4 regions of the Janthinobacterium sp. GW822-FHT07H11 genome follow, and region 4 is predicted to be linked to each of the others. Evidence: predicted binding sites of a transcription regulator. Region 4 holds the regulator's gene; each other region holds the start of a gene.
What was found. Region 4 encodes FNR, which switches genes on or off when oxygen is low (the NO sensors DNR and NnrR bind a similar motif). Its sites were predicted from a motif close to TTGATNNNNATCAA; they were not measured.

Region 1 (7,764 bases), 760 kb from region 4:
ACGTGTTCACGATGTGGTGTTGGTCAGTATGCTGGTCTGTTTTGCATGCTTATAAAATGGGCCGCTTCGAGCAGCGTATTTACTATACCATCGGAATCGGTGTCGTGTATAGAGTGTCCGTGGTTGTAACCATACGGTACCGTCAAGACGGGGCAAGCCGCAGCCCGTGCCGCTTGCGCGTCATTCGAGGAGTCGCCGATGGCCACCACTTTGGCGGGCGGCAAGTCGAAGTCCGCACACACTTGCAGCAGCGGCATGGGGTGCGGTTTTTTCTGCGGCAGCGAATCGCCGCCGTAGACGATCTCGAAATAGCCATCGAGTTTTTTCTGTTTCAGCAGGGGCAGGGCGAAGGCGACCGGCTTGTTGGTGACGCAGGCCAGGCGCAAGCCGGCCGCCTGCATCGCCTTCAGTCCGGCTTCCACGTCCGGGTACAGGGTGCTGAACTGGCCATTGATGGCCAGATAGTGGCGCTGGTAGCCCTCCATCGCCTGCTCGAAACGCTGTTCCACGCCGTCCGCATCGAAGTCGAGCGCCAGCACGGTGCGGATCAGGTTTTCCGAGCCCTTGCCCACCATCCGCTTGATGGCCTCGGCGCTGATGGGCGCCAGGCCCAGTTCTGCGCGCATGCCGTTGATGGCGACATGAAAATCGGGCACGGTGTCGAGCATCGTGCCATCGAGGTCGATGATGGCGGCGCGCACGCCGGCCAGTACGTGGTCTTTCACCGTGCCCGCTTGCATCAGGCGCCCTTGACGGCTGCGAGCTCGGCGCGCATGGCGTCGATGACGGCCTTGTAGTCGGGCTTGCCGAAGATGGCCGAGCCGGCGACAAAGGTGTCGGCGCCCGCTGCTGCTGCGGCGGCGATGTTGTCGATCTTGATGCCGCCATCGACTTCGAGCATGATGTCACGGCCCGATTCGTCGATCATGCGGCGCGCTTCGGCGATTTTCTTCAGCGCTTGCGGAATGAAGGACTGGCCGCCGAAGCCCGGGTTGACCGACATGATCAGGATGATGTCGATCTTGTCCATCACGTGTTCCAGGTAGTGCAATGGCGTGCCCGGGTTGAACACCAGGCCCGATTTGCAGCCATTGTCGCGGATCAGTTGCAAGGAACGGTCGACGTGATCCGACGCTTCCGGGTGGAAGGTGATGATGTTCGCGCCAGCCTTGGCGAAATCCGGGATAATGCGATCGACAGGCTTGACCATCAGATGCACGTCGATGGGCACTTGCACGTGCGGGCGGATTGCCTCGCACACCAGCGGGCCGATGGTCAGGTTCGGCACATAATGGTTATCCATCACGTCGAAGTGGATGATGTCGGCGCCGGCGGTAACGACGTTGCGCACTTCCTCGCCCAGGCGGGCAAAGTCGGCGGACAGGATGCTGGGAGCGATACGGAATGTTGTCATGGTGGGTAAGGGCTAAGTGTGGAAAATCCGATTTGCGCTATTTTACGCTTGACGCCGCCGTCATGCTTTTTTGAAACACAGAATCCAGGCCGCGCAGTGGCCGATAAGGCACACGTGACGCAATGTATGACTGGGAATGACTAATAAAGGAACGACGATGTCGACTTACGAATTTACGGTAACGGTCAAGACGCAGTACTTGCCAGAGCAATCGGCACCCGAGCAGGGCCGGCATGTGTTCAGCTACACCATTCGCGTGCTCAATAGTGGCACCATTGGCGCGCAACTGATTTCGCGCCATTGGGTCATCACGGACGCCAATGACAAGGTGGAAGAAGTGCGGGGCCTGGGTGCCGTTGGCCACCAGCCACTGCTGCAACCGGGCGAGCAGTTCGAATACACGAGCGGCACCGCGCTGGCGACGCCGCAAGGTTCGATGCGCGGCGAATATTTTTGCGTAGCGGAAGATGGCCACCAGTTCGAAGCGCCGATTCCGGAATTCGTCCTGTCGCTGCCGCGCACGCTGCACTGAAGCCTGTGCAGGCAGCGATCAGGCGGGCTGGCAAGCCCGCGTTGATTATTTCAGTTTTTCCGTGGCATCTTTTTCTTCGTTGAGCTGTTTTTGTACTGGTGGCATGGGCTTCTTGCCCGAATACATGGTCCACCAGACGATAAATGCCAGCAAGAAGAACGCCACCAGCGCCTCAATCATCAAGATCCACATACGCTTCCTTATGTTATTTACACGCAGCTTATTAAAACGCACCAGTCTACTCGTTTCAGCCGGCGCCGTCGCGCTTGGCTTGTCCGCCTGTACCACGCCCCCCGTGGCAACGCCTGCAGCCAGCGGCAAGGCGCCGCCTATCGCGCCCACGGTCGTCAAGCCCGTACCCGCCAAGCCGGCCCCATCCGATGCGGCCGAGGCCAAGGATGTACAGGCGCCCACCTTTGCGCCCGCCAGTTTTTCTGCCTTGCCCGGCTGGGCGCGCGACGATTTGCGCGCCGCCTGGCCCGCCTTCATGGCATCGTGCGGCGTGCTGGCCAAGCGGGCTGACTGGAAGGAATCGTGCACCATTGCGCGCCAGGTGAATGCCGATAGCGACAAGGCCATCCGCCTGTTCTTCGAAACCTTCTTCGTGCCGAACCAGGTAGTGGCCGCCGACGGTGTTGGCACGGGCCTCGTCACCGGCTACTACGAGCCGCTGCTGCACGGCGCGCGCAAGCGTGGTGGTCCATACCAGACGCCGCTGTACAAGGTGCCCGATGACCTGGTGACGGTGGACCTGGCCGGGGTGTACCCGGAATTGAAGAATATGCGCTTGCGCGGCAAGCTGGTTGGCAAGAAGATCGTGCCGTATTCGACCCGCGCCGATATCGAGCGCGCCACTGCCGTCACGGGCAAGGAATTGTTGTGGGTCGATGACGAGGTGGAAGCGTTCTTCCTGCAGGTGCAGGGTTCCGGCCGCGTGCAGTTGACCGATACCCAGGAAACCGTGCGCGTCGCCTATGCGGACCAGAATGGCCATCCGTATAAATCGATAGGCCGCTACCTGGTGGACAAGGGCGAGCTGACCATGAGCCAGGCATCCGCGCAAGGCATCAAGGCATGGATCGCAGGCCATCCCACGCGCAAGGATGAATTGTTCAATGCCAATCCCAGCTATGTCTTCTTCAAGGAAGAGCGCTTGCCCGATCCGAAGGTGGGGCCGAAGGGCGCGCTGGGCGTGCCGCTGACGCCGCAGCGCTCGGTGGCCATCGATTCGCGCTTCGTGCCGCTCGGCGCACCGGTGTTCCTGTCGACCACGCAAGCCAACAGCGATATCCCCATGCAGCGGCTGGTGATGGCGCAGGACACGGGCGGCGCCATTCGCGGGCCTATCCGCGTCGATTATTTCTTTGGATTTGGTGCGGAGGCGGCGGAAAATGCGGGCCGCATGAAGCAGAGCGGAATGGTGTGGGTGCTGCTGCCGAAGCAGGCCCCGGTACGCTGAGGAAAATGCTGCGCCGGCCGCGAGGGCTGGCGCAGCGCATGGCTTGATTTAACGCAGGACCATGACCGGCAGGTGCGTATGCGCGAGTACCTTTTGCGTCTCGCTACCGACGAACAACTTGTTCAAGCCCTTGCGGCCATGCGAGGCCATCAGGATGATGTCGCAATGGTAGCTCTCCGCCGTATTCACGATTTCTTCGTGCGGGCTGGGCGACACGGATACCACGCCTTCGAAGGCGATATTTGCGGCGCGCGCGGCCACGCTGATCTTGTCGATGGCGCGCTGGGCCGATTCGTGCATCTGCTGCTCATACAGGCTGGCGTCGAGCACGATGCCGCCGTCGGCCATCGGCGAAAACGGGAAAGGCTGCACGACGCTGATGGCAACCAGCTTGGCCTTGTTCAGTTGGGCAAAGGCGATGGCTGTCTCGGCGGCCTTGTCGGACAAGGGCGAACCGTCGGTGGGAAATAAAATGGTGTTAAACATGGCGTGCTCCCTAGAGTGATGTAAGACAGCTTATGGATTTACCTCAAGCAAAACCTTGATGTAAATCAAACCTCACTGGCTTAGCTATAAATAGTGTCGTCAAGGCAATATTTAACAGTGTATGCCTGTTTTCCGCTTCACGTGCGCACGCTACGCAGCGGCGTTCCCCACACCATGGCGATCGTCAGGGCAATGCTGCCGGCCGCGATGCAGGCCAGGCCGCTGCGCACGCCAAAGTGTTCGGCCACCCAGCCGGCGGCCAGCGCCCCGAGCGGGGCGGTTGCCACCGTCAGGAAACGCATGGTGGATGTCATGCGTCCCAGCATGGGGTCGGGCGTAACTTTCTGTCGCAAGCCCAGGTAGGGAATAAAGAACAGCATCACGCCGCAATCGAAAAAGAACATCAGCACGGCATACGCGACGGCGCTGGCGGCCGCGCTGCCGAACAAGGCGGCGGGAATCGTTGGTGTCAGTGCAAAGCACAGCGAGGTCGATGCCAGGCCGATCAGGATGGTGCGGCCGGCGCCGTAGCGCTTCGTCAGCGGCTTGACGATGAAGGCGCTCAGCAGCACACCGGCGCCGCCCAGCATTTGCGTCATGCCCAGCACGCCCGGACTCATGCCCAGGTCGCGCGTGGCAAACAGCACCGTCAAGGCCATGCTGGCGTAAAACAGGAAGTGCCAGATGCCGGCGCCCCAGGCCAGCGCGCGCAGCAGCGGTTCGCGCCAGACAAACAGCAAGCCGTCGGCGATGTCGCGCAAGGCATGCTTGTCGGAGGGAGCAGGGCGTGGATCGCGCACGCTCATGGCACGCAGATTGAAGACGGAAATCAGATAGCCGCAGGCTGTGCACAGGATGGCGACGGGCGCCGACAGCACTTGCACGAGTACGCCGGCCAGGCCGGGGCCGATCAGGCGCGACGCCGATTCCGTGGCGGCAAATTTTGATTGCGCATCGATCAGGCCATCGCGCCCCACCAGGAAGGTCAGGAAGACCTGTTCGGCGCCGCCGCCGACGACGAAGCCCGTGCCGATGATGAACCCCACTATATACAGCCACGGCATCGACAGCACGCCGCACCAGTAGGCGACGGCCACGCTGGCCAGGGCCAGGCCGGACATGCTTTCACTGAACAGCATGATCGGGTGCTTGCTGCGCCTGTCCAGCAGCACGCCGACGGGCAGGCCGAAGAGGGCGAACGGCAGCGCCTGCAGGGCCACGAGCAAGCCCATCTGCTCAGGCGTCGCTTGCAGGAGCAGTACCGCGCACAGGGGCAGGGCCAGCGAGGTGATCTGGGCGCCGAAGCAATTGAGGCCGTTGCTGAACCACAGGCGGCGGAAATTGACGCTGGCGGCGCTGCCGTCGCCGCGCAGGTGGCGGGCGCAATACTGGAAAAGGGAGGAGAAAATACGCTGCTCGATAAAGGTGATCGGGCTCACAATAATAGCAGCGCACCTGCCGCGCCGCCGCCGTTAGCCGCTACAATCATCGTTACCGTGTTCACCCAGAGGAGACCCTATGCAATACGAAGACCTGATCATCGACATCCAGGACAAAGTGGCACTGATACGCCTGAACCGCCCCAAGGCCTTGAACGCCTTGAACGACAACATGATGAATGAGCTGGGCGACGCCTTGCTCAAATTCGATGCCGACGAGAATATCGGCTGCATCGTGCTGACGGGCAGCGAAAAAGCGTTTGCAGCCGGTGCCGATATCGCCGCCATGGCCGATTACACCTATCCGGACACCTTTACCCAGGGCTACATCAGCCGCAACTGGGAGCATATCTTGCGCGTGCGCAAACCCGTGGTGGGCGCCGTGGCCGGTTATGCACTCGGTGGCGGCTGCGAACTGGCCATGATGTGCGATTTCCTGATCGCCGCCGACAGCGCCAAATTCGGCCAGCCGGAAATCAAGGTCGGCGTCACGCCGGGCGCGGGCGGCACGCAGCGCTTGCCGCGTGCCATCGGCAAGGCCAAGGCCATGGACCTGCTGCTGACGGCCCGTACCATTGATGCCGTCGAGGCGGAACGCATCGGCCTGGTGTCGCGCGTGGTGCCGGCAGATAAATTAATGGAAGAAGCCCTGGCTGCCGCCAAGACCATCGCCGCCATGCCGACCTCGGTCGCGATGATGATCAAGGATTGCGTCAACCGCGCCTTTGAAACCACCTTGACCGATGGTGTCGCCTACGAGCGCCGCTTGTTCCAGGCCGCCTTCGGTACGCCTGCACAAAAAGAAGGCATGCACGCTTTCCTGGAAAAGCGCTTGCCAAACTTCGACGGTCTTTGATATGATTCGCCTCCCCGATGAGACGCACTGGTTTGCGGCACAAAAGGGACAGCCTTCCGGGGCTGGGTAGCAAAAAAGAAGGTTGACGAATTAGCCGAAACGCTTCATACTCTTCCTTCTTAGCAGCTGACAAACACAACGCTTTGTCGATAGCGCGAAAGTAGCACCGAATACAGTTCTTTAACAATTAACAGTCGATAAGTGTGGACATTTGATGCAAGTGCAGCAGCGATCTTCGGATTGCTGTAATACTTAAAATATCAAATGTTCACAAGAAATAATGAAATAGGATACTTCTTCGGAAGTAGCCTGTCAGTTTTTTGAGTGAGCAAATCTTTGGTAATGCCAAAGATTTGGATGGTAGTGATACTGTCCGACCTGTCAGAAATGACATTAAACAGAGATTAAACTGAAGAGTTTGATCCTGGCTCAGATTGAACGCTGGCGGCATGCCTTACACATGCAAGTCGAACGGCAGCACGGAGCTTGCTCTGGTGGCGAGTGGCGAACGGGTGAGTAATATATCGGAACGTACCCTGGAGTGGGGGATAACGTAGCGAAAGTTACGCTAATACCGCATACGATCTAAGGATGAAAGTGGGGGATCGCAAGACCTCATGCTCGTGGAACGGCCGATATCTGATTAGCTAGTTGGTAGGGTAAAAGCCTACCAAGGCATCGATCAGTAGCTGGTCTGAGAGGACGACCAGCCACACTGGAACTGAGACACGGTCCAGACTCCTACGGGAGGCAGCAGTGGGGAATTTTGGACAATGGGCGCAAGCCTGATCCAGCAATGCCGCGTGAGTGAAGAAGGCCTTCGGGTTGTAAAGCTCTTTTGTCAGGGAAGAAACGGTGGGAGCTAATATCTCCTGCTAATGACGGTACCTGAAGAATAAGCACCGGCTAACTACGTGCCAGCAGCCGCGGTAATACGTAGGGTGCAAGCGTTAATCGGAATTACTGGGCGTAAAGCGTGCGCAGGCGGTTTTGTAAGTCTGATGTGAAATCCCCGGGCTCAACCTGGGAATTGCATTGGAGACTGCAAGGCTAGAATCTGGCAGAGGGGGGTAGAATTCCACGTGTAGCAGTGAAATGCGTAGATATGTGGAGGAACACCGATGGCGAAGGCAGCCCCCTGGGTCAAGATTGACGCTCATGCACGAAAGCGTGGGGAGCAAACAGGATTAGATACCCTGGTAGTCCACGCCCTAAACGATGTCTACTAGTTGTCGGGTCTTAATTGACTTGGTAACGCAGCTAACGCGTGAAGTAGACCGCCTGGGGAGTACGGTCGCAAGATTAAAACTCAAAGGAATTGACGGGGACCCGCACAAGCGGTGGATGATGTGGATTAATTCGATGCAACGCGAAAAACCTTACCTACCCTTGACATGGCTGGAATCCCCGAGAGATTGGGGAGTGCTCGAAAGAGAACCAGTACACAGGTGCTGCATGGCTGTCGTCAGCTCGTGTCGTGAGATGTTGGGTTAAGTCCCGCAACGAGCGCAACCCTTGTCATTAGTTGCTACGAAAGGGCACTCTAATGAGACTGCCGGTGACAAACCGGAGGAAGGT
Region 2 (7,764 bases), 3.1 Mb from region 4:
CTGCGCGCGGACGACGGCGCGGAACTGGTCGCCAATGGCCAGTTCAGCGCCGCCCCCGACTACTGGTTCTTCAGCAGCGACCACCACCACCTGCCCTGGCACGTCAAGAACCTGCCGCTGCATCTGCTGATCGAATCGGGCGTGTGCGGCGCCGTGGCCATGCTGGGACTGATGACGCTGGCCGCCATGCGGCTGCTGCGCGCGGCCGCGCGCGGCCATGCCTGGGCCATCGCGGGCGGCGCCAGCCTGGCCGGCTTTCTCGTCGTCGGCCTGTTCGACAGCCTGCTCGACGTGCCGCGCATCGCCCTGCTGTGCTATCTGATGCTGCTGTGCGCGCTGTTGCGCCTTCCCCATGCCCCCGCCCCCGTCCAGGAGCCGCCCCCATGAAAACCCTGCTGTCCACGTCCCTGTTCTGCCTGGGCTTGCTGTCCGCCGTGCCGCCGGGCCGCGCCGACGATACGCTGGCGCAAGTGATTGCGCGCATCAAGCCATCGGTCGTCGGCGTCGGCAGCGTGCAAAAGACGCGCACGCCGCCCATGACCTTCATCGGCACGGGCTTCGTCACGGACGATGGCTTGAGCGTGCTCACCTGCGCCCACGTGATCCAGAAGCTGCTCGACGCCAATCCCAACGAAGTCATCGGCATCCTCACGGGCCAGGGCGACACGGCCCAGTTCCGCCCGGCCAGCGTGCGCGCCATCGACGCCGAGCACGACCTGGCCTTGCTGCGCCTGTCGGGCGCGCCGCTGCCGGCCCTGCAGCTGGGCGACGCGGCCCGCGTGCGCGAAGGCCAGGCCCTGGCCTTCACGGGTTTCCCGCTGGGCATGCTGCTGGGCCTGCACCACGTGACGCACCGCGCCACCGTGTCGTCGCTGACGCCGGTGGTCATGCCCAGCGAAAACGCGCAGCGCCTCGATGCGAAGCGCCTGGCGCAATTGCAAAAGTCGCCCTACACCGTGTTCCAGCTGGACGCGACCGCCTACCCGGGCAGCAGCGGCAGTCCCCTGTTCGATCCGGACACGGGCATCGTCTACGGCATCGTCAACATGGTGTACGTGAAAGGCTTGAAGGAAAGCGCCATCAGCGCGCCGAGCGGCATTACCTATGCCATTCCCGGCCACTACATGCAGGCGATCCTGTTAAAAAACAAATAGGCGTCAGTTGCGTCCCTGGCGCAGGCGGTCCGTGATGCCAGGCTCATCCCATGTTGGAAAAAAAAAGGGGTAAAACGACCGTTCACCCCCATGTTGTTCCATCAAGCCGCCGTATTTACGGATCTGCTCGCCCATGTAGTCGAGGTCTAGCCGCAGCAGCACGGCCGGCGCCCCCACGCGCGTGCACTCGCGCTCGCCGCCAAAATCGCGGAACCCCAGCATGCGCTTGTAAAACACCACGTGGCGCGGATTGACTTCGATCACGTAGTCCGTGAAGCCGTGGATGTTGTGGGCATAGATATACGAAATATGGATCAGCGCCGCGAACACGCGCTTGCTCACGCCCTTGTCGATGGCCAGGCGCGACGGTTCGCACAGGCGCCGCCCCTCGTCGCGCAGCAGGTCGAGCTTGTCGCGGAAGTTTTCGTCGGCGGGCAAGCCCGTTTCGTCGTTGTCCAGGCACAAGGTCATGGTGCCGACCGTGGTGCCGGCCGTTTCCGCAAACAGGGTGATCTTGTTGAGCGCATGCGCGATGCCGGGATCGACGGCATAGCCGCGCCAGCCATACATCTTGCGGATCAGCAAGCTGGCCGCTTCGCGCCGTCCGCGCGAATTGGCCATGCGGATATGGAAGCGCTGCAAGTCGAGTTCGTGCTCCATGGCCGGATCGATCTTGCCTTCGCCGACCACCAGGTCGCTGAAGCCGCCGGGCGTGTCAAAGGAAATAATTGGTTCGTCTTCTAAGCTCATCTTGTCCTCGCTATCATCGGCCCTCCGCTTTGAGACGGACTGAAGCCAATGCCTTGTGACAAGAGGAAAACTGGAGAAGTTCCCGCCGACCGCAAAAAAAACAGAAGAAATTACCTATTTAATAGCAAATAACGCCCTGAAATTTGCCAGTAAGTACAAAATGACAAATAAAAGTGCTTTTTTGTCAGCATGAGCCTGCTCTGGAAACTGGCCTTAAAAAAAGCTTTCCGGGATCAGCAAGACGTCGCCCGGACGCATCGTGACATTCGCGGAAATATCGCCCTCTTTCAGCAAGTCGTCCAGGCGCACGCGCAGCTGCTGCTGGCGGCCCTCGCGCACGCGGATGATGCTGGCCTTGTTGCCGGCGGCAAAATCGGTAATGCCGCCGACGGCGATCAGCACGTCCATCAGCGACATGCCCAGGCGATACGGCAGCGCCTGCGGCTTGGCCGCCTCGCCGATCACGCGGATCTGCTCGTCGTAGGGGCCGGAAAAATTGGTGACGATGACCGTCACCACCGGCTGCTGGATGAACTTGCCCAGCGCCTGCTCGATGTCGCGCGCCAGCTGGGTCGAGGTCTTGCCGCTGGCCGGCAGGTCTTCCACCAGCGGCGTGGTGATCTTGCCGTCCGGCCGCACGGCCACCGTCAGCGACACCTCGGGATTGCGCCACACGATGATGTTGACGGAATCGCCGGGCCCGATCAGGTAGTCGTGCATGGGCACGCTGTCATCGGCGGGTGCCAGCGGGTAGCGCGTGCGGCACGCGCCCAGCAGGCCGCCGGCGGCCGCCAGGGCCAGCGCATTCTTCAACAGTGCACGTCGGAACGGATTCATGCCTAGCCTCTTCGAGTCGGTGGCGCGTGCGGACCGGCCGCGCGACGGCGCAAGGGCCGCGCGAAGCCAGACTGGGCCGCGAAGTTCCTATGATTATTAAAACGCGGCAAGCGATCCTTGAGGCGTATCAAGAAGCAATCATCTTGGGAAATATTGGCCGGGCACGGCCCTATACTTTGCATGCCCGACAACGGTTCCGCATTGTTCCTTGCGCGCCGCCGGCACGCGCACCGCGTCCCACCGTGACATGAAGGAAGCGCCATGGAAGAGTTGATACAGCAATTGCTTTCCGGCCTGAAAGGCATCTGGAAATACCGCTGGCATGCGGTCCTGGTGGCGTGGCTGGTGGCCATCGCCGGCTTCATCAAGGTCATCAGCCTGCCCGACGACTACCAGACCTCGGCGCGCGTGTTTGTCGATACGCAGACCATCCTCAAGCCGCTGATGGCCGGCATGACCAGCGTGCCGAACACGGAACAGCAGGTGGCCATCATGAGCCGCACCCTGCTCAGCCGGCCGAACGTGGAGCGCGTCATGCGCATGGTCGACCTCGACCTCGATGCGAAGACCGTGCGCGAGCACGAGGCCCAGCTGGACGAACTGATGGGCCGCATCAAGATCACCGGCACCAACGCCTACGACATCTACACGATCAGCTATAACGGCCGCCATCCGAAGGTGGTGCGCGACGTGGTGCAAAGCCTGCTGACGATCTTTGTCGAAGGCAGTTTCCAGGGCAAGAAAGGCGATTCGCAAAAAGCCGTGCAGTTCATCGACGAACAGATCAAGAATTACGAGGACAAGCTGAGCGCGGCGGAAAACCTGGTGAAGGATTTCAAGATCCGCAACAACCTGCTGCTGCCGCGCCAGGGCATCGACTATGGCAGCCAGCTGCTGATGTCGTCCGATAGCCTGAACAATGCCAGGCTGGAGCTGGTCGAGGCGGAACAGGCGCGCAAGGCCATCCTGAGCCAGATCGAGGGCGACGAACCGGTGCTCGACCTCGAGCCCAACGCGGCCGCCATCACGAATCCCGAGCTCGACGAGCGCATCGCCTCGCTGAACAAGAACCTCGACAGCCTGCGCATGCAATACACGGAACTGCATCCCGACATCATCGCCGCCAAGCGCCTGGTGGCCCAGCTGGAAGAGCGCAAGATCGAGGAAAGCAAGCTGAAGGCGGCATCCGGCGATCCCGGCAAGAATTACAGCCCCATGCTGCAGCAGCTGAAGGTGGCGCTGACGGAGGCGGACGCCAAGGTGGCCGCCATCAAGGCGCGCGTGCAGGAATACAACGCGCGCAACGAGCGCCTGCTGGCGCAAAGCAATGCCGTGCCCGAGGTCGAATCGCAGCTGGCGCAGTTGAACCGCGACTACATCATCAACAAGGAAAACTATGAAAAGCTGATCGGCCGGCGCGAAGCGGCCAAGCTGTCGGGCGAACTGAGTTCCACCACGGACATGATGGCCTTCAAGATCATCGACCCGCCCACCGTGCCGTTCGCCCCCGTCGGGCCGAACCGGCCATTGCTGTTTACCGCGGCCCTGGGCGCGGCGCTGGTGGCCGGCGTCGCCGCGGCACTGCTGATCAGCCAGGTGCGCCCCACCTTCCTCAGCCCGGCCGAACTGCGCGACGCCACCGGCTTGAGCGTGCTGGGCACGGTGTCGATGAACTGGACCGAACTGCAGACCATCCGCCGCCGGCGCGCGCGCTACGGCTTTGGCGCCTGCCTCGGCAGCCTGTTCGTGCTGTACGGCGCGGTCATGACGGCCGCGCTGCTCAAATTCTAGGGGAGCGACCATGAACGACGATGGCAAGCAGGAGCCGCAACTGGGCGTGGCCGAGGCCGGCGTACCCTACCTGGCGCAGCCCGCGGGGGCGGCCGATGCGGCGGCGTCGCCCCGCTACCGCGAGCTGAACCTGGCCCGCCTGCAGCAACAGGGCATGGTCACGCACGACAGCGGGCGCACCACGGTGGCCGAGGACTTCCGCATCATCAAGCGCCCGCTGCTGCGCCAGGCGCGCGCCAGCGGCGCCGAGGCCATCCGCCATGGCAACCTGATCGTCGTCACCAGCGCCATGCCCGGCGAAGGCAAAACGTATTGCGCCGTCAACCTGGCCATGAGCATCGCCATGGAAATGGACATCACGGTGCTGCTGGTCGATGCCGACGTGGCGCGCCCGTCCGTGCTGAAAGTGCTGGGCCTGCCGCCGGAGCCGGGCCTGATGGACGTGCTGCTCGACGAGCAGCTGGCGATGTCGGACGTGATCCTCAAGACCAACGTCGCCACCCTGAGCATCCTGCCGGCCGGGCGCAGCAACAAGCACGCGACGGAACTGCTGGGCAGCCGCGCCATGAGCCGGCTGCTCAGTGAAATCGCCAGCCGCTATGCGGACCGCATCGTCGTCTTCGACTCGCCGCCGCTGCTGATCACCAGCGAAGCCCACGCGCTGGTGGGGCAGATGGGGCAGGTGGTGATGGTGGTGGAGGCGGAAACGACCACCCAGCACGCCGTCAAGGAAGCGCTGCGGCAGATCGAATCGTGCGAACACATCCACCTGATCTACAACAAGACCAAATCGTTTCCGGGCAACGATTACTATGGCTATTACGACTAGCCGCCTGTTGCCGCTACCGTTGATGCTGCTGCTGTTTCCCGTGCCGTCCGCCGCGGTCGACTGGCTGGTGGTGCCCTCGCTGCGCCTGCGCGAAAGCTATACCGACAACGCGCTGCTGGCGCCGGCCGCCCAGGCCAGGTCCGATTTCATCACCGAGATCGCGCCCGCCATCGCCCTGATCGGCAGCGGGCCGCGCCTGCAGGTGCACCTCGACTACAGCTGGCGCATGTTCTACTACCTGCGCCGGCCCGACACGGCCAACCATCAGCTGCAGGCGTCCGCCGACGCGGAGCTGCTCAAGGACTGGTTCCACGTCGAGGCGCGCGCCAGCATCAGCAGGAACAATATCTCGCCGTTCGGGCCGCAGATCATCGACGAGCTGCCCGGCGCCGGCAACGCCAGCACGGTGCGCACCACCACCGTCAGCCCCTATCTGCGGCACCGCTTCCGCGCCCTGGGCACGGCCGAGCTGCGCTATACGCGCAACACCGTCGCCAGCGACAGCGCGCTGCTGTCCATGCACAGCGACGAGGTCGAGATGCTGCTCAGCGGCGAACCGCGCGGCAACGGCTGGAACTGGAACGCCAGCTACGACCTGCGCCGCACCCAGGACAGCAAGCTGGCGCCGCAGCGCATGGAGCGCAGCAGCGTGGGCCTGCGCTACCCGTTCAGCAGCAAATGGGCCGCCACCGCCAATGCCGGCATGGAAAAGGAAGGCTATGCCTCGAGCAGCGGCAAGGCGCCGGAAGGCCGCTTCTGGTCGCTGGGCGGCGTCTGGACCCCCTCGCCGCGCACCAGCGTGGCCTTCAGCGGCGGCAAGCGCTTCTTCGGCAATACCTACAGCCTGGATGCCAACTTCCTGCAGCGCCATACCAACTGGTCGCTCGGCTACAGCGAGAACATCACCAGCATGCCGACCCAGTTCCTGCGCCTGGGCGACCGCGAGGCGTTCAGCCTGCTCGACCAGTTGTGGCGCAGCATCTTCCCCAACCGCCAGCAGCGCCGCCTGCGCATCGAGGCCTTCCTGCGCTATGCGAACGGACTGGGACCGGAACTGGGCGCCATCAATTACTTCAGCCAGCGCTATTTCCTGCAAAAGCAGCTGAAGCTGACGATGGCGCGGGCGACGGCGAAAACCACCGTGGTGTTCGGCATCAATGCCATCGACCGCACGGCGCAGACGGCCAGCGGCATCGACAGCGCATTGCTGCCGGGCATGGAATTCGGCAGCGAAGACCGCACGCGCCAGGTGGGCAGCAATCTCGGCTGGAGCTGGCAAGCCTCGTCGCGCACCAGCATCAATGCCAATGCCGGCTATGCCAGCGTGCGCTCGCTGAGCGCGCCGCGGCGCGACAACAATGCCACCTTCACGGCCGGCTTCAGCCGCATCCTGCAGCCGAAGATGACGGCCAGCATAGACGTGCGCCGCACCCAGCACAGCAGTACCCGCGGCGGCGGCTACCGCGAGAACGGCATCAGCGCCACGCTCAACATGCAGTTTTAAGGAGGATGCATCATGCCCGACGATCCGCTGGCCCGGCACGCGCAGCACCACCTGCTGTGCGTGGTGGCCGCGCGCCCCAACCTGATGAAGATGGCCCCGCTGCTGGCGGCGTTTGCGCGGCAGGCGCCGGCCATGCGCCTCACCTTGCTGCATACGGGCCAGCATTACGACCCGGCCATGAATGCGCACGTGTTCGCGGCACTGGGCATGCGCGCGCCCGACATCGGCCTGGATGTCGGCTCCGGCAGCCATGCGCAGCAGACGGGTGAAATCATGCGCCGCTTCGACGCCGTGCTGGACGCGCTGCGCCCCGCCCCCGACGCCCTGCTGGTGGTCGGCGACGTCAATTCCACGCTGGCTTGCGCGCTGGTGGCGGCCAAGCGGGCGCTGCCCGTGATCCACGTCGAGGCGGGGCTGCGCAGCGGCGACCGCCACATGCCCGAGGAAATCAACCGCGTGCTGACCGACCAGCTGTCGGACCTGCTGTTTACCAGCGAGGCGGGCGGGCGCGCCAACCTGCTGCGCGAAGGCATCGCCGCCGAGCGCATCCACTTCGCCGGCAATGTCATGATCGACAGCCTGCGGCAGCAGCTGCCGCGCGCCGTGCCGCCGGCGGCGACCCTGCGCGCCCACGGCCATGCCTGCCCGCCGGCCTACGGCCTGCTGACCCTGCACCGGCCGTCGAATGTCGACGACGGCGCCCGCCTGGCGGCCCTGCTGCAGGCGCTGGCGGCCCTGTCGGCCCGGCTGCCGCTGCTGTTTCCCATCCATCCGCGCACGCGGGCCATGCTGCAGCGCTCGGGGCTCGAGGCGCTGCTCGCGCGCCACGCCATCACGGCGCTGCCGCCGCTGGGCTACCTGGAAATGCTGGGCCTGATGCAGCAGGCGCGGCTGGTGCT
Region 3 (7,764 bases), 1.3 Mb from region 4:
TGCGATTCCGTCAGCTGGGACAAGGTTTGATTGGTGCTGTCGGCAAAGCGCGCCAGGCTTTGCGCCTGTTCCTCGCGCCCGACCTTGCCCTGCGCCTGCATCTGCGTGCGCAGGCTGTCGAGCTGTTGCAGGGTGGCCGCCTGGAATTGCGCCAGGCCGGCCGCCAGGTCTTGCCGCGTGGCTTGCGCCGACGCCTGCAGCTGCAGCCGCACTTCGCGCTCGACCCGGTCGATGCGTTCCAGGCTTTGCTGCTGGTGCTGCTGCACCAGCGCCAGGGTGGTGGCGCCGTCGCCGGCCGCGCCACGGGGGCGCAGCAGCAGCAAGAGCAACAGGACGATGGCGGCGATGGCGGCGCCCAGCAGGCTGTAAAACTCGATAGGGCTCATGGGATCAGTCAGCTTTGTTGCGCATCCAGTCGGCCGTCTGGTAGAACGACTCCATCAGGCGCACGCGCAAGGATTCTTCGATGCCCGTGTCTTCCATGGCCCAGGCCATGGCGCGCAGCCACTGGTCGCGCTCGCTGGTGCCTATGGCGTAGGGCAAGTGGCGGGCGCGCAGGCGCGGGTGGCCGAATTTCTCGATATACAAGTCCGGTCCGCCCATCCAGCCCGTCAGGAAGAAATACAGCTTGTCGCGCGAACCTTCCGTCGAAGGCGGATGCATGACGCGGATGCCGGCGAACTCGGGCTCGAGCTCCATCAAGTCATAAAAACGGTCGACCATGTCGCGCAGCACGGGGGCGCCGCCGATGGTCTCGTACAGGGTGGGGGCAGTGGTATCAGTCATGGCCGCCATGATAGCGCAAGCGCAGGTGCCCCACGCGGCGCCTGCGGCCCTTGCCGCAATAAATGGCAATATACTTGACCACTCAAGCTTATATCAACTACTATGCAATTTTTAAACAGGAACAAGACCAACATGCCATCCGCCACAGACACCGATTTGCTGCGCAATACCAACTTCCGCTGGCTGCTGGGCGGCGGCCTCGTTTCCATGCTGGGTGACCAGTTCAGCCTGCTTGCCCTGCCCTGGCTCGTGCTGAGCCTGACAGGCGATAGCCTCAGCCTGGGCATCGCCGTGGCCCTGATGGGGGCACCGCGCGCCGTGCTCATCTTGCTGGGCGGCACCATCGCCGACCGCTACTCGCCCCGGCGCGTGCTGCTGCTGAGCAAATATGCGAACGCCGCCATCCTGCTGGCCCTGTCCGGGATGCTATGGCTGGACCAGGCCAGCCTGGCGCTCGCGTATGCGGCCGCGCTGGCGCTCGGCATCGCGTCCGCCTTTGGCATTCCGGCCGGCACGGCCATCCTGCCGCAAGCCGTGCCTGCATCATCATTGCAGAAAGCCAATGGCTTGCAGATGGGGGTGCGCCAGCTGTCCTTGCTGGCCGGTCCCCTGCTGGCGGCGCTCGTGCTGGGTGCCCACGGTAACGGGCAGCACACCTCCATGGCGGCGCTGGCCGCCGCCTTTGCCATCGATGCGCTGACGTTTGTGTTTTCCGCCTGGACCTTGCGCCAAGTCAAGCTGCAGCCCCTGGCAGCGGCGGCCACGGCGCAAGGCATGTGGCGCGACATGGCGGCGGGCCTGGCCATGGTGTGGCGCGACCTGCCCCTGCGCAGCTGTTATGCCTACTGGGCCGTGGTGGCCTTCTTCGTCATGGGGCCGCTGCAGGTGGCCTTGCCCGTGCTGGCCAGCGAGCGCCTGCATGGCGCCCCGGCGCTGGGCCTGCTGGTGGGCGCGCACGGCGCGGGCACCCTGGCCGGCATGCTGTCCTCCAGCCTGGGCGGCACCTGGCTGCGCCGCCATTTCGGCGCCACCCTGCTGCTCGCCGACGCCATCGTGGGCTGCCTGCTGATGGCGCTGGGACAAATCAGCACGGCCTGGCACGGCGCGGCCCTGCTGGCCGTCACGGGCCTGCTGTCCGGTTACTTGCAGGTGGCCATCTTTACGTGGATACAGCGGCGCGTGGCGCCCGCCATGCTGGGCCGGGCGATGGCTGTGTTCATGGGCATCTTCCTGGGGCTGGCGCCGCTGTCGGCGGCGGCCACGGGCGCGCTGCTGCGCCACGTCAGCGTGGGCGAGCTGTTCTGCGGCGGCGGCGCCCTGCTGCTGGCCGCCGCCGTGGCTGCCGCCCTGTGGACCGACATTCCCCGCATCGCGGGCACCCCTTCGATATCTTCACCTTGAGAAAGCTTCGCCATGGATAAAACACGACAAGCGGCCCTGAAAGCGGCCTACCGGCAACAGGCACCCGCACTGGGCATCATCGCGCTGCAGCACCTGCCCAGCGGGCGCACCCTGCTCGAACGCAGCCGCAATGCGCCCGGCGCGCTGAACCGCCACCGCTTCGAACTCACGCTGGGCACGCACCGCAACGCCGGCCTGCAGGCGGACTGGCGGCGCGACGGCGAGGCGGCGTTCCGCCTTGAGCTGCTCGATACCGTCACGCTGCCCGACGACCCCGCCTTCGATGCGGACGCCGAACTGGACGCCCTGCTGGCGCTGCACCTGGCGCAGTTGCGGGAGCAGGGCCAGGCGCTGTATTGAATTGCCATCGGTTACACTTGCGCACTCAAGCACTTCGCAGCGAATTGAAAGGATGTCATTATGCAACACCCTCCCCCTGCGCCGGACGGCGCCGGCGCGCTGGACTTCTGCCTGCGCCTGGCGCGCGCCCAGGCGCTCATCGTGCGCCGCTTCGACAGCATCCTGGGCAATCTGCATGGCCTGAGCTTTGGCGATTATCAATTGCTGTACCACTTGCAGCGCGCACCGGGCGGCCGCCTGCGCCGCATCGACCTGGCCGAGCGCCTGGCGCTGACGGCGTCGGGCATCACGCGCTCGCTGATGCCGCTGGAAAAGATCGGCCTGGTGGCGCGCCAGGCCGATGCGCGCGATGCCCGCGTCGGCTACGCCGTCATCACCGAGGCGGGACAGGCCCTGCTGGCCCATGCCGACGTGACGGCGCAGGCGCTGGGCCAGGAATTGCTGGGCAGCGCCAGCGCGCAACAGCTGGCACCGCTGTCCATGCTGCTGGCCGGCATCGCCGGCAGCCAGCCCGCCAGCGGCTGAGGCGCCGCCCCTACACCAGCGCCAGCTTGCGCATACGCCGCGTCGATGGCCAGCGCGCCATGCCCACCTCGTCGCGGATGGCGGCGCAGGCGGCCAGCACCCTGGCGCACTCGTCCTCGCGCAAGCCCGCATTCAGGGTCAGGCGCACCAGCGCGCGGTTCTTCGGCGTGGCGGGCGCGCAAAAGACGGCGCCATAGATGCCGTGCCGTTCCAGCGCCTTGCGCAGGATCAGGGTGTCCGGTTCGCTGCCCGCCTCCAGCGCGATGATCTGCTCGGTGCCATCGCTGACGTTGTAGCCGAGATCCATCAAGCCCTGGCGCAGCTGCACGCTGTGGCGGCGCAGGGCGGCGCGACGGCCGTCGGCGGCGCGGATGAAACCGAGCGCCGCATCAAACCAGGCCAGTTCATGCTCGAGCAGGCAGGAACTGAAGATGGCGGGCCGCGAGGCGGACAGGAAATACCCCTTGAAACGGGCGGAACAGGTGATCAGCCCGGCCCGGCCCGCAAAGGCCTTGGCCAGCGAGGCCGTGCGGAAATGCACCCTGTCGGCCAGGCCCAGCTCCACCACCAGTCCCGTGCCCTGGGGACCGTGCGTGCCCAGCGAATGCGACTCGTCGACGATCAGCATGCTGCCGCTGCGCTCGGCGATCTCCACCATGTCCAGCAGCGGCGCCACGCTGCCGTTGGTGCTGTACAGCGCATCGACGACGATGATGCCGGGACCATGCTTGTCGATCTGGCGCTGCAGGTGGGCGCCATCGTTGTGCAGGAAGGCCACGGGCACGGCTTGCGCCGATTGCACGCCTTCCCACAATGAGGCATGCGCCTGCATGTCCAGGTACACGGGAATGCCGGGCCCGGCCAGGCTTTGCAGCAAGCCCACGTTGGCCGCCCAGCCCGACTGCGCCAGCACGCAGGCCTCGCTGCCGAGGAAGTCCGCCAGCTTGCGCTCGAGCCGGTGCTGGCGGCTGCCGTCCTGCAGGAAGACGGACGACATCAGCATGGCGCCGCCGCCCTGCAACACTTGCGCCTGGGCCGCCAGCAGGGCCGCCTCGCCGGCGATATGCAAGTAATCATTACCTGCCAGCATGACCGCACCGGCCGGCATCGCTTGCCACTCATGCAAGTGTTCGCCGCCCAGCAGCTTTTCAATGCGCTCGACATAGTGCTCGTCCATGCGCTGGCGCACGAAGGCCGGCAAGCATTGTTCAGCGTGGACAGCGGCGGAAGACAGGGGGAAAAGGGCGTTCGACATGGAGGACTCCTGGAATGGTTGCGGTGGGAACTACCGCGTCCAACATGCGCGAGCCATCCGGCACGAGATTGATACATCTCAACAGTTAGTGCGATACGGCTCTTTTTCAGGAAGAACACGCCGATCATGTTGTATTGATTCGCCTCAACGAACACGCCCCTCCACCATGACGCATGCGCAGTCCCCGACGGGAAAACGATGGCAAGGCAAGATCTTCCAGCCTTTCCTGCATTTCCACGATGCCATCGAACACACGCCCATGCGGCGTGCGCAGGTGCGCATGCTGGCAGTCATCGGGGCGCTCGGCATGCCCCTGTATTACACGCTGTGGCACTACAGTTTTCCGCAGGAGTACGAATCGCTGGCCCTGCGCGCGGTGGCCGCCGCGCTGTTCCTGCCCGCGCTGTGGCCCGGGCGCTTCAGCAATACCGGCTTCAGCCTCTACCTGTTCCTGGGCCTGACCTTCGAACTGCCCTTCTTTTTCACGTATATGTTCCTGATGAACCACGCGTCGGCCCTGTGGGCGCATTCGCTGCTGGTGGCGCTGGTCGTGCTGTTCCATTTCGATACGCGCATCGCCGTGCTGGCCTACCTGGGCGGCACCGTACTGGCCTGCCTGGCCTTTGCCCTCGCTGGCGATCCCGCCTTCCTGCTCAGCCGCGAGGTATTGCAGCAGTTGCCCGTGCACTGGTTCACGATTGCCGTGCTGTCGGTGGTCAAGGTGGGGCGCCACGTGGGCGCGCAGGAAAAGCTGGCGGGCCTGGCCGCGGGCCTGGGCAGCGTGGCGCACGAATTGCGCACGCCGCTGGTCAGCGTCGAAGCCAATGTGCGCGGCCTGCAACGCCGGCTGCAAGGCGAAGCGCAAGAATTGGTGCCGGACGCCCCCAGCCAGGAAGCGCTGGCGCGCATCCAGTTCGAAGTGCGCCATATGCACCACATGATCGACCTGTTCCTGCTCAGCGCCAGCGCCGTCAACCGCAAGCTCGAAGCGAGCGAAGCGGTGGCCATGCACGACAGCGTGGCGGCCGTCCTGCGCCGCTATCCGTTCACCAGCACGGCGCAGCGCGACATCGTCAGGGTCGATGTACGCGCCGATTTCACCTTTCCCGGCCAATCCGAGCTGTGCGTGGTGATCCTGCTGAACCTGCTGCGCAATGCCTTGAAAGCCATCCAGCGGGCCGGCAAGGGCCGCGTGCGCATCATCATCGATGGCGCGCGCCCCGTGCCGCGCCTGCTGTTCATCGATACGGGCTGCGGCATCGCGCGCAACCGCCTGCCGCTGATCTTCGACCGTTTCTATTCCTATCCCGCGCACAACGGCAGCGGCGTCGGCCTGGCCCTGTGCCGGCAAATCATGCAGGCCTGGCAGGCGCGCATCAGCTGCATCGCGCGGGAAGGCGCCTACACCATCTTCGTGCTGGAGTTTCCGCAACCGGTGCCCAGCCGCTTCCCCCCCATCCACCGCGCGAGGTGACGCATGCAACTGCCCGTCTACACCCATCCCACGCTGACCGTCCTGATCGACGACAGCGACTCTTTCCTGAAAAGCCTGGCGTTCCAGCTCGATCCTGCGCTGGCGCGCAAGACTTTCCACGACACCAGCAGCGCCCTGCACTGGCTGCGGCATAGCCCGCACCCGGGCGACATGCCGCTGCACGTCAACTTCGACACGCAAAACCTGCTGCCCGACCAGTGCAACGTGGCGCTCGACATCGAACGCATCTGGCGCATCAGCGGCCAGGCGCAGCGTTTTGCCATGCCGTCCGTGCTGGTGGTCGACTACTCGATGCCGCAGATGAATGGCCTGGAATTCTGCCAGGCCGTGCGCGACCTGCCCTGCAAGAAAATCCTGTTTACGGGCGCGGCCGATGAAAAGGTGGCGGTGACGGCCTTCAACCGGGGCTTGATCGACCGCTACATCAAGAAGAGCGACGACGATGCGCTCGACATCCTGGAACAGGAAATCCATGCCCTGCAGCGCGAATTCTTCCTGCAACAATCGGACACCGTGCGCGACGTGCTATTGCTGCATGACTACAGTTTCCTGAAAGACGAAGCCCTGGCCGCCGTGGTGCACGAGCTGTGCCGGCGCCATGGCTTCGTCGAATTCTATATTTTCCCGAATCCCGCCGGCATCCTGTTTTTCACGCGCGACGGCCAGGCCAGGCTGATGATCATCGAGACGGAGCGCAGCCTGCACACGCAATATGAAATGGCGCGCGACAGTGACGCGCCCGATTCATTGCTGCTGGCCCTGCTGGAAATGCGCGTGATCCCCTACTTTTCCGACCCCGACAGCGACGGCATGTATTCCAGCCAGATCGGCGAAAACTGGTTCCGCTACTGCGCCGCGCCCCACATCTGCCAGGGCCGCGAACCGTATTTCTGGGCCCTGTTCGACCTTCCCGCGCACCTGCTGGCGCAGCCGGCGCCGTCCTACGCCCAGTTCCTGCGCGCGCAGGCGGGCGACAGCATCGCGTCCTAGGATGCGCGCAAGGTCTGCAAGGGCGGATGCTTGAGTACATTGCGCAAGCCCAGCCAGCCGCCGGCGATCGCGCACAGGGCGCCGGCCAGCAGGCCGAAGGCCCACACGCCGGGCGCGAAGCTCCAGGCGAACTTGAACTGGTACGTGGCCAGGGCCCAGCCCATGGCCGCCGCGCCCGATGCGGCCAGCAAGCCGGCCAGCGCGCCGACGAGCGAGAACTCGATCAGCTGCGCCTGCGCCAGCTGGCGCCGCGTGGCGCCCAGCGCGCGCAGCAGGCCCGCTTCGCGCGTGCGCTCGTCCTGCGACCCCATCAGCGCCGCATACAGCACCAGCAAGCCCGAGGCCAGCGTAAAGGCGAACAGGAATTCGACGGCCGTCACCACCTGGTCCAGCACGCCCTGGATCTGTTTCAATACGCCGCCCACGTCGACCACCGTCAGGTTCGGGTAGTCGCGCAGCAGGGCATTGCCCAGGTCCGCCTGCGCGGGCGGCAGGTGGAACGCCGTGATCCACGTCTGCGGCGTGTCCGCCATGGCGGCCGGATTGAGGATGACAAAGAAGTTGACGCGCATCGAGCCCCATTCCAGCTTGCGCAAACTCGTGATGGCCGCTTCCACGCTCTGGCCGGCGATGTCGAAGCGCAGCTTGTCGCCCAGTTTCAGCTTCAAGGTCTTGGCGATGCCCTCTTCCACCGACGCCTCCGCCGGCGCGCCGGGCTTGTCGCTGAACCACTTGCCCGCCACCAGCTTGTTTTCTTCCTGCATGGCCGCCATCGTCGACAGGTTGAATTCGCGGTCGGCCAGGCCCTTGGCGCGGTCGTCCTCGTAGGTGCTTTCCGTGATGGCGTTGCCGTTCACGGCCACCAGCCGGCCGCGTATCATCGGATACAGCGGGGCGTTGGCCACGCCGGCGCGGGCCAGGCGCGCGGCGATCGGCTCTTTTTGTTCCGGCA
Region 4 (7,764 bases):
ACCTGCTGGTGCTGCTGGGCCGGCGCGGCACCCTGGGCATCTGGCTGCAGGATAACTTCGGCATCAACCTCATTTTTACTTGGCAGGGCGCCGTGATCGCCTCGACCGTGGTCGCCTTTCCCCTCGTCTTCAAGCCCGCGCGCGCCGCCTTCGAGGCCGTTGACGGCCAGCTGGAGCAGGCGGCACGCGTGCTGGGCATTTCGGAGCTGGCGATTTTCTTCCGCGTTACGTTACCGCTGGCCTGGCGCGGCATCCTGGCCGGCGTGCTGCTGGGATTCGTGCGCGCGCTCGGCGAATTCGGCGCCACGCTGATGGTGGCCGGCAGTATTCCCGGCAAGACGCAGACCCTGTCGGTGGCCGTGTATGAAGCCGTGCAGGCGGGCCAGGATGACGCCGCCAACATGCTGGTGCTGATCACCTCGCTCGTCTGCATCGCCGTGCTGCTGGCCGCCGGCCGCCTGGCGCCCGGGCGCATCGTACACAAATGACGCCCATGCAACTCGACCTCGACATCCGCGCCACCTTGCGCTCCGGCAAACGCCGTTTCGACATGCATGTGCAATGCACGTCCAGCAGCCAGCGCATCGCCGTGTATGGCCCCTCCGGGGCCGGCAAGAGCATGACCCTGAAAGCCATTGCCGGACTCTTCACCCCGGAGGCGGGCCATATCCGCCTGAACGGGCGCACCCTGTTCGATTCGGCCGCCGGCATCAACTTGCCGCCGCAGCAGCGCAATGTCGCCTACCTGTTCCAGGATTACGCGCTGTTCCCGCACCTGACGGTGCGCCAGAACGTGGGTTTTGGCCTGAGCCGCGGCTGGTTCAACCCGCGCGCGCGCGAAAAATTGCAGAAGGTCGAGCATTGGCTCGACGCGTTTCACTTGCAGGAACTGGCGCACCAGTATCCCGACGAGTTGTCCGGTGGCCAGCGCCAGAGGGTGGCGCTGGCGAGGGCGCTCGTGGCCGAGCCGGCCGCGTTGCTGCTCGACGAGCCGTTTGCCGCCCTCGATCCGGCCCTGCGTGTCAAAATGCGGCTGGAACTGAGCCAGTGGCAGCAGCGCCTGGACGTGCCCATGATCCTGATCACACATGATCCGGAAGATGCGCGCATCCTGGGTGAGCATGTGCTTTACTTGCGTGACGGACAAATTGACAGCATGGAAAAAAATAAGGCATGGGGTGAACGCATTGGATAAATCAGCGGCAGCGGAAATCGGCCTGCAAGGCTCGGTATGGATGACGGTGGGCGGTGAGCACCTGGGCGGCGCCGGCAGGGTGGAATTGCTGGGCGCCATCGCCGAGTGCGGCTCCATCACGCAGGCGGCCAAGCTTGTGAAGATGAGCTACAAGGCGGCCTGGGACGCCATCGACGCGATGAACAACCTGGCCGGCGAGCCGCTGGTGGAGCGCCTGACGGGCGGCAAGGGCGGCGGCGGCACGCGCCTGACGCAGCGGGGGCGCCAGTTGGTCGACAATTTCCGTATCATCGAGCGCGAGCATGCCCGCTACCTGCGCCAGCTGGGCAGCCAGGCCGAAGGCATCGCCGACGATCTTTTACTCATACGGAGAATGGCCATGAAAACCACGGCACGCAATCAATTCCTCGGCAAGGTGGCCGAACTGAAACAGGGCGCCGTCAACGATGAAGTGACCCTGGAACTGCCGGGCGGCCAGCACATCGTGGCCATCGTCACGCAGGGCAGCAGCGCAAGCCTGGGCCTGGTGCCCGGTGCGGAAGCGTTTGCGCTGATCAAGGCTTCGTCCATCATCCTCGTGGCCGACAGCGCCGGCGCGCGCTTTTCGGCGCGCAACCAATTGGCCGGGCTGGTGACGCGCGTGCAGACGGGCGCCGTGAACACGGAAGTGGTGCTGGACCTGCCGCATGGCGGCACGATCGCCGCCATCATCACCAACCAGAGCAGCAGCGAGCTGGGCATCGAGATCGGCAGCAATGTGACGGCGATTTTCAAGGCGTCCAGCGTGATCCTGGGCGTGCCGGCGTAAATGGGGTAGGTCGGATTAGCGCGCAAGCGCGTAATCCGACAAGGTTCCGGGGTCAGACCCGGCGGGTCTGACCCCAGTTTTACGTTGCAGGCTTAATCCTTCAGCCTGGACAACCAATCCGCCGCCGCTGCCAGCACCCGTTCCAGTTCCTGCGCCGCCTGTGCCAGCAGCGCCGGTACCTCGTCCAGGCGGCCCGCGTCGATGGCTTCCTCGGTGGCAAACGCGGCGCGGATCAGGCGCTTCGTGCCCAGCGTCCCCACGGAGCCGCGCATGCTGTGCAGGATGCGCGCCACGTCGCTGTGGCGGCCCGCCTGCAAGGCCGTTTCGGCGTCGCGCAAGGGCGTCATGCCCTTGTTCAGCGCATCTTCCACCATGCGCCGCAGCACGCCGCGTCCCTTGGCGTCGCGCCCCATCACGCGCATCAGCGGCGCCATGGAAAACACCTCTTCATCGACGGCCGGCGCCGGCTCGGCCGCCTGCAGCTGTGGCCGCTTCGGCAGGTGGCGCGCGATCACGGCCATCATCTCTTCCACCACCACGGGCTTGGCGATGAAGTCGCTGATGCCGGCCGTCATGCAGCGCTCGCGTTCGGAGGCCAGCACGCCGGCCGTCATGGCGATCACGGGCAAGGTCAGGCGCAGTTCCGTGCGGATGATGTGGGTGGCGCTGAAGCCGTCCATGACAGGCATCTGCATGTCCATCAGCACGATGTCGTAGCGCAGCGCTTCCGTGCGCAGCCGTTCCACGGCCTGCAGGCCGTCGCCGACCACGTCCAGGGTAGCGCCCATGTGTTCGAGGATGCCGCGCGCCACGGCCTGGTTCAGGTGGTTGTCTTCCACCAGCAGGAAATGCACGCCGGCCAGTTCCGTGCCCAGCGGCTGGTGCAGGATGCGCTGCTCGCCGCCCTCATGCTTGGCGATCAGCGCCTGGTGCAGGGCGTCGAACAGGCTCGAACCCGTGATCGGCTTCATCAGCACGACGTCGGCCTCGGCCGCGCTGGAGATTTCTTCCAGGTGATTGCGGGCGAAGGCGTTGACCATCACCACGATGGGCTGGCGCTGGCCGGCGGCCGCCTGGCGGATGGCCTTGGCCGTGGCCAGGCCGTCCATGACGGGCATGTGCCAGTCGGCCAGCACCACGTCGTAGGGCTGCTGCTGCGCCAGGCGCTCGCGGTACAGTTCGATGGCGGCAAAGCCGGAATCGACCTCGTCGGCGTTCCAGCCCCACGCTTCGATCAGTTTGACGATCAGTTCGCGCGTGGTGCGGTTATCGTCGGCCACCAGCAGGCGCAGCTGGCCCAGGGTCGGCGTGCGCCGCGTTTCGGCTGGCTGCGCCAGTATCTCGAAGGGCACGCTGAACCAGAAGCGGCTGCCCTTGCCTTCGCTGCTGGCGACGGCGATTTCGCCGCCCATCATGTGGATCAGCTGCTTGCTGATGGCCAGGCCCAGGCCCGTGCCGCCGAAGCGCCGCGTGATGCTCTGGTCGCCTTGTGAAAACGCGGCAAACAGCTGCTGCTGTTGTAATTCTGTCATGCCGATGCCCGTATCGCGCACTTCGAAGCGCAGCCAGGCGCGCCCCTTGTCTTTCTCGGCCAGGCTGACGGCCACCACCACTTCGCCGCTCTCGGTAAACTTGATGGCGTTGCCGGCCAGGTTGACGAGGATTTGCTGCAGGCGCTGGGCATCGCCCAGCAGGCGCCGCGGCACGTCGGGTTCGACGGCGATGGCCAGCTCCAGCTCCTTCTCGCCCGCATTCATGGTCATGGTCGTGGCCAGCGTATTCATGACTTCGTCGAGGTCGAATTCGACGGGCGACAATTCCATGCGGCGCGCCTCGATCTTCGAATAGTCGAGCACGTCGTTCAGGATGCCCAGCAGCGACTGGCCCGCCACGCGCACCATGGTCAGATACTTGCGCTGTTCCGTATCGAGCTTGGTATTTCCGAGCAGATACACCATGCCCAGCACGGCATTGAGCGGGGTGCGGATTTCATGGCTCATATTGGCCACGAAATCGCTCTTCGCGCGGTTGGCCGCCTCGGCCCGGTCGCGTTCCTGTTCCAGTTCCGCCGCGCGCGATTCGAGCTCCTGCTGCAGGCGGTCGCGTTCGCTCATCAGGCCGTTGAACGCTTCCGTCAGTTCGCCGATCTCGTCGCGCTGCTGCACCGGCACGGGGGTGAAGCGGCTGCCGCTGCTGCGCAGCGCTTGCAGGGTGTCGCGCAGGCGCACCAGCGGCGACAGCAGGCGCACGGTGACCCAGCCCAGCACTGCCGCGGCCAGCAGCGAGGCCAGGGTGCTCCACAGCACCAGCCGGTATAGCACGCCGTCGAACGGTTCGAAGGCGTCATCGATGGGCAGCGAGGCCGCGAGCAGCCAGTTTACGGACTTCAGGCGCTTGAAGCTGTTGACGGCCGTGATGCCGCGGCTGTTGGTGCTGACCATGCTGCCTTCGCCGTCGTCCTTCAGCAGCTGCGTGGTGGTCAGGTTGGCGTTCGGCTGGCGCGGCTGCAGCAAGCGGCTGGTATCGGGATGCAGCACGTAGCGCGGCACGGCGCCGCGCGTGAGGATGAAGTAATAGCCGCTCTTGCCGATCTTTTCCGTGCGCAGGCGGCCCAGCAGGTTGTCCTTGTACAGGCGCAGCACGCCGATCACCACGCCGGCCACCTGGCCGTCGGCGCCCAGCACGGGTGCCGCCATCTGCACGATGGGCAGGCCGCTCGATTTGCCCAGCATCGGTTCGGTGATCATGGGCTGGCGCGTGCGCAGCACGGTCTGGAAATACTCGCGCTCGGCGACGTTGATGCCAGCGCGTCCCGCCACTTCCGGCATGTCGGCCACGACGGCGCCATGCGCGTCCAGCACTAGCACGTCGTCGAACAGCACCAGCATCGAGCGGCGCGAATAATATTGGCGCAACTGGGCGGGCTGGGCAATCAATTCGGGCGGCTGCTGCCTGGCCGTCAGCGTGACGATCTGCAGCAGCATGGCCAGCTTGTCATCGAGTTCAGCGGCCGTGCGGGTGATCAGGGCCGACTGCTGGCTCAGCAGTACCTTGGTGAAGTCGTCGCGCATGTGCCGCACCTGTATCATGGTAACCAGGGCAATCATGGCGATCGAGGTCAGGCTGGTTGCCAGCGCGACTTTTGCTTTTATGCCGAGAGGCTTCATAGTTTCCTTTTCAGTACCGGGCGGCACAGGCGGCAGAGGCAGATAATGCTGTCAAGAATTTTCCTATCAATACCCCAGCTTGGCAAGCGCCACCGCGCAATTTCCCCTCCCCACATGGTCTTTTGACGATGTTGCCATATAATTAAATGCAAGACGTCGTTTATTCGGCGAAATTACGGTGAAATTGGCACACGGCAACCGTGTATGCAGTAAACTTGTTGTTGCATTTTCTAAAAGGTACCGACATGACTGAAGCGCTACTCTCTCCAACCTTGCCCACAGTGACCGTGGAAGCGTTGCGTGCGCGATGCTCGACCTGCAGCATGCACCAATTGTGCCTGCCGATGGGGCTCGATGTGGGCGACATGGACAGGCTGGACCAGATTATCGGACGCCGCCGCAAGATCGTGCGCGGCGCTTCGCTGTTCCGCATCGGCGACTCGTTCCAGAACCTGTATGCGATCCGCCTGGGCCACTTCAAGACCTACCAGATCAATCCGGGCGGCGAAGAGCAGGTGACGGGTTTCCAGATGGCCGGCGAACTGCTGGGCATGGATGCCATCAGCGCCGACCGCCACCACTGTAATGCGGTGGCCCTGGAAGACAGCGAAGTATGTGAAATCCCGTTTTCCAGCCTGGAACAATTGCTGGGCAATATGCCGACCCTGCTGCGCCATTTCCACCGCATGATGAGCCAGGAAATCACGCGTGAGCAAAGTGTCATGTTGTTGTTGGGTAACATGCAGGCGACGCAGCGCTTTGCCGCCTTCATCGTCAACCTGGCGTCGCGCTATGAAGCGCGCGGCTATTCGAGCAGCAAGTTCCAGCTGCGCATGTCGCGCGAGGAAATCGGCAATTACCTGGGCCTGACCATCGAGAGCGTCAGCCGTTTATTGTCGAAATTTAAGAAGGAAGGCTGGCTGCGCGTCTCCAACCGCGAGATCGAGATCTTGCAGCCAGCCAAACTGAAGGCCATTACGGCCGGCACCGACATCTGCAAATAACAGCACCGTCAAAACCTGCTGCGCGTCGCGCTTTGCGGCCTGCGATGCTCGCTGTGCTCTAGCACAGCTGCGCTTCTTAGCCACAAATCACTGCCGCTCGCTACGGTTTTTTCCCGGCGCTGTACGTTATAGCTCTTCATCGGCGTGCAGCGCGATGCTGCGCTGCAGCGGCCAGGTCCAGATGCCGGACAGGCGCCATTCGCGCTTGTCGTTTTCCACCAGTACCTGCCAGCGGCTGCGCTCGAGCATCGGCAGCGCCACCGAGAAATTACCCTGGGCATCGGGCTGCACCAGCAGCTTGATGTCTTTTTCCGGCAGGGTCGCATGCGCCAGGTGCAGTTGCAGCGGGCCCTGGTAGGCCTTGCCGAAGCTGTGCACGGAACCGGCCAGGCGCGCCTGCGCCACGTCGTAGGACAGGCTGGTGTCCATGGCCAGGTTGCTGGCGGCCGTGTCGCGCTTCAAATCCTGGTTGATGGCCTTGCCCTGCTTGTAATAATCGCCCACCACCAGCGCATCGGGTTGCGTAAACGCAATATAGCCCATGAAGCTGCCGACGACCACGGACAGGCCGGGACCGATCATCAGCAGCCATGGCCAGCGATGCTTGTACCACGGTGCAACGGGAGGTTGCAGTTTCAGACTGTCGGACATTGTGTTCTCCTTGGGGCCGGACCCTTTGGGTCTGACCCCAGCTTTTGCTTCCGGGTTGAAAATCAAGTGACCCTAGCGCATGATTGATGATACCCCTGCGGCGAAATACCGGGGTCGGACCCGGAGGGTCCGACCCCAAATCAACATCACCGCGGCACGATGAAGACCGCGCTTTCACGCACATGCAGCGACGGGTCGTCCAGCGATTGCAACTCGATTGCGATCTTGTTCGACCCCTTTTCTCCCACGCCGTGCGGCACGCGCAGGCGGATCGGCCAGCCCAGCGTTTCCGTCGGCTGCAAGGTCACTTCCTCGCGCGTCAGCAAGGTCAGGCCCGGCAAGCCGGAAGCGCTGATTTTAAAATGCTGGGTTTGCTCGGAGGTGTTCATGATCTGCAGGCGGTAGACGTTTTCGATCATGCCGTCTTCCACTTCGCGTCCCATCGAACCGCGGTCGCGGATCACGTCCATCTTCAGCGGCGTGCGCAGGGCCAGCGAGGTACACACGGCGATGATGATCAGGGCCAGGATGGACGTGTAGATCAGCACGCGCGGGCGCATGGCGCGCTGGCGGATCTGCTTCGAATTGAAGTTGTTTTCCATCGCATGGTCGGTACTGTAGCGTATCAAGCCACGCGGCCGCTCGACCTTGTCCATCACGGTATTGCAGGCATCGACGCAGGCCGCGCAGCCGATGCATTCATACTGCAGGCCGTTGCGGATATCGATACCGGTCGGACACACCTGCACGCACAGGGTGCAGTCGATGCAGTCGCCCAGCTTGTCGTTGTTGCCGGCCTTCTTGCTCATGGCGCCGCGTGGTTCGCCGCGCTTGGCATCGTAGGTGATGATCAGGGTGTCCTGGTCGAACATGGCGCTCTGGAAGCGCGCGTAGGGGCACATGTATTTGCACACCTGCTCGCGCAGCCAGCCCGCGTTG

Region 1: the regulator FNR is predicted to act here: its motif matches at 3,947-3,960, upstream of AC3RCJ_RS04845 (universal stress protein).
Region 2: the regulator FNR is predicted to act here: its motif matches at 2,859-2,872, upstream of AC3RCJ_RS15260 (XrtA system polysaccharide chain length determinant).
Region 3: the regulator FNR is predicted to act here: its motif matches at 4,462-4,475, upstream of cqsA (alpha-hydroxyketone-type quorum-sensing autoinducer synthase).

The regions. Positions count from the first base shown of each region.
Region 1 covers NZ_CM179507.1:1,089,581-1,097,344, forward strand. The annotation lists gene AC3RCJ_RS04820 (phosphoglycolate phosphatase) at 24-740, opposite strand; gene rpe (ribulose-phosphate 3-epimerase) at 740-1,414, opposite strand; gene apaG (Co2+/Mg2+ efflux protein ApaG) at 1,572-1,946, shown strand; gene AC3RCJ_RS04835 (hypothetical protein) at 1,992-2,267, opposite strand; gene mltA (murein transglycosylase A) at 2,149-3,405, shown strand; gene AC3RCJ_RS04845 (universal stress protein) at 3,454-3,891, opposite strand; gene AC3RCJ_RS04850 (MFS transporter) at 4,029-5,330, opposite strand; gene AC3RCJ_RS04855 (enoyl-CoA hydratase) at 5,410-6,186, shown strand; rRNA gene AC3RCJ_RS04860 (16S ribosomal RNA) at 6,593-7,764, shown strand, end outside.
Region 2 covers NZ_CM179507.1:3,461,362-3,469,125, reverse strand. The annotation lists gene AC3RCJ_RS15280 (hypothetical protein) at 1-387, shown strand, start outside; gene AC3RCJ_RS15275 (S1 family peptidase) at 384-1,154, shown strand; gene AC3RCJ_RS15270 (N-acyl amino acid synthase FeeM domain-containing protein) at 1,158-1,904, opposite strand; gene AC3RCJ_RS15265 (XrtA/PEP-CTERM system exopolysaccharide export protein) at 2,118-2,741, opposite strand; gene AC3RCJ_RS15260 (XrtA system polysaccharide chain length determinant) at 3,003-4,532, shown strand; gene AC3RCJ_RS15255 (XrtA-associated tyrosine autokinase) at 4,543-5,361, shown strand; gene AC3RCJ_RS15250 (TIGR03016 family PEP-CTERM system-associated outer membrane protein) at 5,345-6,865, shown strand; gene wecB (non-hydrolyzing UDP-N-acetylglucosamine 2-epimerase) at 6,878-7,764, shown strand, end outside.
Region 3 covers NZ_CM179507.1:5,370,583-5,378,346, forward strand. The annotation lists gene AC3RCJ_RS23665 (DNA recombination protein RmuC) at 1-386, opposite strand, end outside; gene AC3RCJ_RS23670 (group II truncated hemoglobin) at 391-786, opposite strand; gene AC3RCJ_RS23675 (MFS transporter) at 919-2,187, shown strand; gene AC3RCJ_RS23680 (GIY-YIG nuclease family protein) at 2,200-2,547, shown strand; gene AC3RCJ_RS23685 (MarR family winged helix-turn-helix transcriptional regulator) at 2,608-3,072, shown strand; gene cqsA (alpha-hydroxyketone-type quorum-sensing autoinducer synthase) at 3,083-4,327, opposite strand; gene AC3RCJ_RS23695 (sensor histidine kinase) at 4,494-5,801, shown strand; gene AC3RCJ_RS23700 (response regulator) at 5,805-6,812, shown strand; gene AC3RCJ_RS23705 (ABC transporter permease) at 6,809-7,764, opposite strand, start outside.
Region 4 covers NZ_CM179507.1:326,736-334,499, reverse strand. The annotation lists gene modB (molybdate ABC transporter permease subunit) at 1-488, shown strand, start outside; gene AC3RCJ_RS01435 (sulfate/molybdate ABC transporter ATP-binding protein) at 494-1,195, shown strand; gene AC3RCJ_RS01430 (TOBE domain-containing protein) at 1,236-2,003, shown strand; gene AC3RCJ_RS01425 (response regulator) at 2,096-5,170, opposite strand; gene fnr (fumarate/nitrate reduction transcriptional regulator Fnr) at 5,416-6,174, shown strand; gene AC3RCJ_RS01415 (FixH family protein) at 6,301-6,825, opposite strand; gene ccoG (cytochrome c oxidase accessory protein CcoG) at 6,972-7,764, opposite strand, start outside.